2 regions of the Nocardiopsis sp. NPDC058789 genome follow, and region 1 is predicted to be linked to the other one. Evidence: riboswitches for the same ligand, from Rfam matches in the RefSeq annotation. Region 1 holds a riboswitch; the other holds the start of a gene.
The links. A riboswitch is a leader RNA that binds a small molecule or an ion and turns the genes downstream of it on or off. The one in region 1 is predicted to bind S-adenosylmethionine.
Positions count from the first base shown of each region.

Region 2: another riboswitch for S-adenosylmethionine. It lies ahead of ACFW3L_RS18145 (TIGR04028 family ABC transporter substrate-binding protein); the one in region 1 lies ahead of thrC (threonine synthase).

Region 1 is NZ_JBHYOW010000005.1:87,438-91,246, forward strand. It holds gene ACFW3L_RS08270 (PadR family transcriptional regulator) at 1-348, opposite strand, end outside; gene ACFW3L_RS08275 (ubiquitin-like small modifier protein 1) at 456-734, opposite strand; gene thrC (threonine synthase) at 779-2,038, opposite strand; SAM riboswitch class I at 2,052-2,192, opposite strand; gene ACFW3L_RS08285 (trehalose-6-phosphate synthase) at 2,463-3,809, shown strand, end outside.
Region 2 is NZ_JBHYOW010000011.1:167,305-171,113, forward strand. It holds gene ACFW3L_RS18140 (ABC transporter permease) at 1-222, opposite strand, end outside; gene ACFW3L_RS18145 (TIGR04028 family ABC transporter substrate-binding protein) at 342-1,994, opposite strand; SAM riboswitch class IV at 2,074-2,185, opposite strand; gene ACFW3L_RS18150 (PPOX class F420-dependent oxidoreductase) at 2,331-2,792, opposite strand; gene ACFW3L_RS18155 (glycosyltransferase) at 3,195-3,809, opposite strand, start outside.

The DNA of each region.
Region 1 (3,809 bases):
CAGGTCGATCACGTCGGCTCGCGGAAGGCTGGTCATGAGGGTGATCCCGGCACACAGCAGGGCGTGGTCCTCGGTGGACCCGAGCGCCTTGCGCAGGAGCCGGTCGAACTCCGCCTCGCCCTCCTCCGTGATCTCGTAGAAGGTGCGTTCGGTGACCTCGCCCTCGGCCACGAACTCGCGGAGTCTTCCCTGTTCGGAGAGCTTGCGGAGTGCGTGGTAGAGGGAGCCCCACTTGATGTTGGCCCACTCCTCGGCCCCCCAGTCCATGAGTTCGCGGCCCACCCGGTAACCGTGGGCCCGCCCGTACACGCGCACCACACCGAGCACCAACAACCGCGTCGCTGACATCGCCACCCTCGTCCCCGGAAGAATCCTCCGCCCAGGTTACGAGGGTCCGCGCACAGGGACGGGGCGGGTGCCGTCCGGCACCCGCCCCGTCCCTGTGGTGCCTCGGGTCAGCAGCCCCCGGCGACGGCGGGGATGATCGAGATCTGCTGGCCGTCGCGGACCTCGGTCTGGAGGCCCTTCTCGAAACGGACGTCCTCGTCACCGACGTAGACGTTGACGAAGCGGCGGACCTTGCCGTTGTCGTCCAGCACACGGGCGCGGATACCCGGGTGGTTGGCCTCCAGGTCGTCGAGGACCTCGGCCAGGGTGCCGCCCTCGGCGGTCACCTCCGACACGTCGTTGGTGTAGGTGCGCAGGATGGTGGGCACGCGGACGCTGACGCTCATGGTGTTCGTACTCCTGGGACGTGGGTGGTGGGAGGGGACGCGCTTCAGGCCAGTCCCTCGGCCTTGAAGGCCTCCAGGGACGGCTTGATGGTGGCGGTGACCCCGGAGTCGACGGCGTTGAGGGTCTTGAGCCCGTCACCCGTGTTGACGATAACCGTCTCCGCCTCGGGGTCGAGCGTGCCCTCGCGGACGAGCTTGCGCAGGACGCCGGTGGTCACGCCGCCCGCGGTCTCCGCGAAGATGCCCTCCGTGCGGGCCAGCAGCTTGATGGCGTCCACGATCTCGTCGTCGCCCACGTGCTCGATCGCACCGCCCGTCCGGGTGGCGATGTCCAGCACGTACGGGCCGTCCGCCGGGTTGCCGATCGCCAGCGACTTGGCGATCGTGTCCGGCTTGACCGGCTGGATGACGTCGTGCCCGTCGGCCCAGGCCCGGGCGACCGGCGAGCAGCCGGTGGCCTGCGCGCCGAACACCTTGTACGGCCGGTCCTCGACCAGCCCCACCCGGATCAGCTCCTGGAAGCCCTTGTCGATCTTGGTGAGCTGGGAGCCGGACGCGATCGGGATGACGATCTGCTCGGGCAGGCGCCAGCCGAGCTGTTCCGCGATCTCGTAGGCCAGCGTCTTGGAGCCCTCGGCGTAGTACGGCCGCAGGTTGACGTTGGTGAAGCCCCAGCTCTCGCCCGCCTCGTCCCCGATGAGCTCGGAGCAGAAGCGGTTGACGTCGTCGTAGTTGCCGTCGATGGCCACGACCTTGCCGCCGTACACGGCGGCCATCACGACCTTGCCCTCCTCCAGACCGGCCGGGATGAACACGCACGAGTCGAACCCGGCGCGGGCCGCGGCGGCGCCCACGGCTCCGGCGAGGTTGCCGGTGGAGGAGCAGGAGAGGGTGGTGAAGCCGAAGGTGCGGGCGGCCTCGACGGCGATCGCGACCACGCGGTCCTTGAAGGAGTGCGTGGGGTTGGCCGAGTCGTCCTTGACGTGCAGGGAGCGCAGGCCGAGCTCGGCGGCGAGGCGGTCGGCCCTGACCAGGGGGGTGAGGCCGGGGTTCATGTTGGGCAGGTCGGCCACGTTGTCGGGGACCGGGAGGAGGGAGCGGTAGCGCCAGATGTTCTTGGGGCCGCTCTCGATCTGCTCGCGGGTGACGGTCCCGAAGTCGTAGGCGATCTCCAGGGGGCCGAAACAGAACTGGCAGGCGAAGATCGGGGCGAGGTCGTAGCGCTCACCGCACTCCCGACAGGACAGGGCGGTCCCGGGGCCGAAGGCGCGGACGGAGGTGGGTTCAGCGGCGGCAATCGCCATGGCGAGGCGTCTCCCCTCATCTTTCCTGGTGGCCACCTTGACCCCAGGCCGGAGTTGGCACCTGTCTCGACGGGCCGCGGTGATCGCGGTTCCACATGTCGAGATGGTTGCCGGGGCTTCGCAGGGCCGGTCCCTCCACCCCTCTGGATGAGCAATATGAAGTTGTGGCGGTTCTTCTCCGAGAACGCACCGTCACTGTAACTGAGGTGCTGACAGATTTTCCACGCCGGGTGATCCGGATTACACAATCCGGCTCGCATGGTGAGACGACACCGTCCACGTGGGGCGCGACCCGGGAGCGGCTCGCCCGCCCGTGTGACGGTGTCCACGGTTGACCCCGAGGGGGTTTGGGGCCGCTGCCCGCAGGCGAGACCTAGGGGGAATGCGTGATCCCCGGACCATCCTTCGTCGAGAGGACGACCACGTGGACAAGGCTCAGATCCTCATAGCCTCCAACAGGGGCCCGGTCTCCTTCTCCACCGCCGACGACGGCTCGCTGTCACACCGTCGGGGCGGCGGCGGGCTGGTCTCGGGGATGATCTCCGTGGCCACCGAGATCGACGGGCTGTGGGTGTGCGCGGCCCTGTCCGAGGCCGACCGTCGGGCCGCCGCCGAGGCGCCGGGGGCCCGTCTGGACCTCGCGCACGATCTCGACGGCATGCGTGTCCACATGCTGGAACTCCCTGAGACGACCTTCGCGGGCGCCTACACCGGAGTCGCCAACTCGACCCTGTGGTTCGTGCAGCACATGCTGTACGACACCCCGAACAGCCCCTCCTTCGGCTCGGAGTTCCGGAGCCTGTGGGAGGACTACGCGGCCTACAACAACGCCTTCGCGGAGGCGCTGGTCAGCGGTGCCGCCGAGAACGCGCGCGTGGCCGTGCAGGACTACCACCTGGCCCTGGTGCCGCGCATCCTCCGGGCCCGCCGCCCCGACCTGCGGATCGCGCACTTCTCGCACACCCCCTGGGCCCCGCCCGAGTACTTTCGGATGCTGCCCGCCCAGATGGCGCGGGAACTGCTGGAGGGGATGCTCGGCGCGGACCGGCTGGGGTTCCTCAGCCCGCGCTGGGCCGACGCGTTCCTGCGCTGCTGCGCCGAGATCCTCCGTGCCGACGTCGACCTCGAACGCCGCACCGTGGAGTACGGCGGCCGGGTCGTCGAGGTGGGTGTGCACGCCCTGGGCGCGGACGAGGAGGACCTGCGGGAGAGCGCCTCGGAACCGGCGGTGGCGGACCGCCGGCGCACGCTGGGCGAGGCCGTGGGCGACACCCGGCTGATCGTCCGGGTGGACCGCACCGAGCTGTCCAAGAACATCGTGCGCGGGCTGGAGGCGTACCGGGAGCTGTTGACGGCGCACCCGGAGTGGCGGGGCCGGGTCACCCACCTGGCGTTCGCCTACCCGAGCCGTGGGGACGTACCCGAGTACCGGGAGTACACGGACGCGGTGCTGCGGACCGCCAAGGAGATCAACGAGGAGTTCGCCACCCCGGAGTGGACCCCGCTGGTGCTGGAGGTCAACGACGACTACCCGCGTTCGCTGGCGTCGTTCCAGATGGCCGACGTGCTGCTGGTGAACCCGATCCGGGACGGCATGAACCTGGTGGCCAAGGAGGGCCCGGTGCTCTCCGAGCGCGACTCGGTGCTGGTGCTCTCGCGTGAGGCGGGGGCGGCGGACGAGCTGGGCGACGACGCGCTGCTGGTCAACCCCTACGACACCGTGGAGACCGCCGAGGCGCTGCACCGGGCGCTGTCGATGTCCGAGGGCGAG
Region 2 (3,809 bases), on a different contig from region 1:
GAACCCGAGCAGGGTGTGCGCGTACTGCTGGTGGGCGGGGACGTCGACCCCGTAGGTCGCGCGCAGGGCGGCGATCTGCTCGGGCGACAGGCCGAGCTCGGGGTTCTCGAACCGGATCATGACGGCGTCGCCGGGCATGGCCTGGAGCAGCACGAACGCCGCTGTGAACGCGGCGAGCAACACCACCACGGCCTGCCCGACCCGTCGGAGTACGTAGCTCATCCGACCTCTCTGAGGTGTGGACTTCCAGGGACGGGTGGGACGGGAGCGGAACGGTGAGGGGCGGAGACGGAGGACGGTGGGCACCGACCGACCAGGGCCGTGCGGCGCCCACCGGCCCGCTACTCGTCCAGCCAGACCTCGTGGAAGCTGGGCCGGGCCACCGACTCGAACGCCACGCCGTGCACGCTGGGAGCGGTGCCGTACACCTGCGGCTCCTCGAACAGCGGGATGACGTAGGCCTGCTCGCTCAGGTGGGCCTGCACGGCCGCGCTGGCCTCGTCGCGGTCCTCGGGCTCGGCGGCGGAGGCCACCTCCTCCAGCAGTTCCTCCAGTTCCTCGTCCTGGACCGAGTCGTCGCCCGGGTCACGGTTGAGCAGGGTGTTGCGGTTCTGCGAGTGGTACTGGCTCTTGATGACGTCGTGGTCGGCGCGACCCACCATGGAGTGGTAGATCTGCACCTGGTCGGGGTCGTTGATCGCCTCGGCGTAGGTACCGGCGTCGGCGGCGAGGATCCGGAGGTCGACGCCGATCCCGGCGAGCTGCTGACTGATCAGCGTCAGCGCCTCGAACGACCGAGGCTGCGGAGCCGCCTCGTTGACCACGAGGGTGAGCGGGGTGCCGTCCTTCTCGCGGACCCCGTCGGAACCGAGCTCCCAGCCGGCTTCGTCGAGGAGCTCCTCGGCCCGCTCGGGGTCGTACTCCAGGTGCTCGGACTGGTCGGCGTAGCCCCGGGCGGTGGTGCTCAGGGTGGAGGTGGCCAGCGGGTAGTGATCCGTGTAGATGGTGTCCACGACCTCCTGCCGGTCGATCCCGGCGACCAGCGCCTGCCGCACGGGGAGTTCGGAGAGGATCTCGTTGCCCAGGCGCAGGCTGAGGCTGTTGTTGACCCCGTTGGTCTGCGGGGCGTGGACCGTGAACCCGGCCTCCTCGACCTGTCTCTCGTCCTGGGCCTGGACGTAGCGGACGAAGTGGGCCTGTCCGGCGATCAGCGAGCCCACGCGGACGCTGTCCTCGGGGGTGACGCTGACCTGGACCTCGTCCAGGTGGGCGCGGCCCTGGTTCTCCCGGCTCGGCGGCGCCCAGGCGTAGTCCTCCCGCGCGGTGAGGGTGAGGGAGGTGCCGATCTCCTCCTCGGTGATGGTGAAGGGCCCCGTGCCGATCACCTCGGTGGAGTTGCCCGGGCCGAAGCCCTCCAGGGAAAGGTCGAGCGTGTCCTCGGAGAGCAGGCCGGAGTTGATGGTGGAGGTGGCCTGGAGGAAGCCGGGTGAGGGGGCGTCGAAGTGGAACCGGACCGTGGTCTCGTCCAGGACCTCGCTGCCCCCGTAGTTGTTGATCGCCTCGGAGACGATCAGCGCGCGGTCCTGGTCGCCCTGTCCGTAGAGGTCGAAGTTCTTGGCGACCACCTCCGCGTCCAGCGGGGAGCCGTCGGAGAAGGTGACGTCGTCCCGGAGTGTGAAGGTGTACTCGGTGGCGTCGTCGTTGACCTCCCACTCCGTGGCGATCCAGGGCTCGAACTCCAGGGTCTCGGGGTCCTGGTACACCAGCCGGTCGGTGACGTTGTTGACCAGGCCGCCGTTGGGGTAGAAGCCCGCGGACGGCGGATAGAGGGAGTCGTGGGCCTGGTGTTCCAGGTAGACGAGGGTGCCTCCCGGGACGGGCCCACCGTCGCCCCCCGTTCCTGAGGAGGCGGAGGCACCGCAGCCCGTCAGGGTCATCAGGCCGACGGCCGCGAGCAGGGACAGGGCACGTACCGGTGTCGTGGAGTGGGACACGTTCTTCCTCTCGGGGACCGACGGGGACGACCCTCGGACCCGGTGTCACCTCGGGTCCGGGCGGGGTCCCTCTCGCGTCGGGTAGCACTTGCGCCCGCTGGTCGCGGACACCCGGTCTTGCTCGGGAGCACCCCACCGCCGTACGAGGGTTGCTGTCCCGCCTGCCGAGCCAGACAGCGGAACTCTTGACCTGACAAAAACATATCATACCAGTAGGAAAACTATAGATAGCGGCCGAGTCCGCCCCAGGGGGAATGCCCGGTAGGGCCCCCTCCGGGACACGACCGTGGAGCCGCCGGGCCCGGTGGGGGCTTCAGCGAGGCGGCTGCCGCCTGATCAGACCCGGTCCGCCGGGAACCCGCCCGTGGCCACGGGCCCCCACCGCTCGGGCGTGACCCGCACGAGCGCCTTGCCCTGGCGGTGCATCGCCTCGCGGTACTCGTCCCAGTCGGGGTGCTCCCCGGAGATGACCCGGAAGTACTCCACGAGGGGTTCGACGGCGTCCTCGCCGTCGATGACCTCGGCCGTGCCGTCGACCTGCACCCAGGGCCCGTCGAAGTCCTCGGAGAGGACGACGACGCTGACCCGTGGGTCCCTGCTCGCGTTACGGGCCTTGGCCCGCTCCGGATAGGTGGAGACCACGATCCGGCCCTCGGTGTCGACCCCGCAGGTCACCGGCGAGGCCTGGGGACCGCCGTCCGCTCGCCGGGTGAGCAGAAGCGCCCGGTGCCGGGGCCGCACGAACTCCAGGAGCCCGTCGAGGTCGACCTTGGTGTTGGTGGCGATGTTGGGTGCCATGTGCCCGCTTCCCAGAAGACGTCTCCAGCAACGCTAGACTATCCAGCAAACCCCGACGGGGCCGTGCCCCAAGCCGAGTCGGCAGGTGTCGTGCACGTATCGGGTGCGAAGTCGGCCAGCTGCTCCCTGCGTCGCGGGGAGCAGACCCTGGCCGCGATCGGCGGCGCGGACGAGGCGGGTCCATCCCCGCGTGCGCGGGGAGCAGCGGTAGCGCGTGAGCAGCTCGAACGGAGTTTCGGGTCCATCCCCGCGTGCGCGGGGAGCAGACTTCTTGAACAGGGAACTTACCAGTGACAAGGGGTCGTTTTTCCAACTTCTCGAAAGTTGGACACTGGTGATTTCCATCGACGAACGTGATTCTTGCGCATAACTGCATGCATGTTGGTAGGAACGACCCGAGGGTCAGTTGGCGGCCGTGAGAAGGACGTCCACGAGGCGTTCGGCGGCGTCGGGCATGCCCTTCGAGCGGGCCTGGGAGGCGATGGCGTCGCGGGTGGCCGGGTCAGCGAGGAGCGGCTCGACGGCGGCCTGGAGGTTGGCCGGGTTGACCTCGCCGAGGAGCGCCACGGCGGCGCCCGACTCCTGGAGGTGACGGGCGTTGTGCGCCTGCTCGTTCCCCGCGGAGGAAGCCAGCGGGATGAACACGGCGGCCTTGCCGAGAGCGGTGAGTTCGGCGATCGTACCGGCACCGCTGCGGGAGATGACCACGTCGGCGAGGGCCAGCACGTCGGGGAGCTCCGGACCGACGAAGGCGGTCAGGTGGTACCGCTGGGCGAGGGCCGGGTCCAGTCCCTGGGCGCTCTCACGGAGGGCGTCGACGTTGTTCGCACCGCACTGGTGGACGACGTTGGCCCTGGTGAGCAGCCACGGGAGGATGTCGCGAACGTTGGTGTTGATCTGCGCCGACCCCTGGGCGCCGCCGGTCACGTAGACGGTGGGCAGCTCCGGGTCGTGACCGGTGAAGCCCAGGCCCTCGGCGGCGCGCTGCGGCTGTCCCGTGAGGACCTCGGGGCGCAC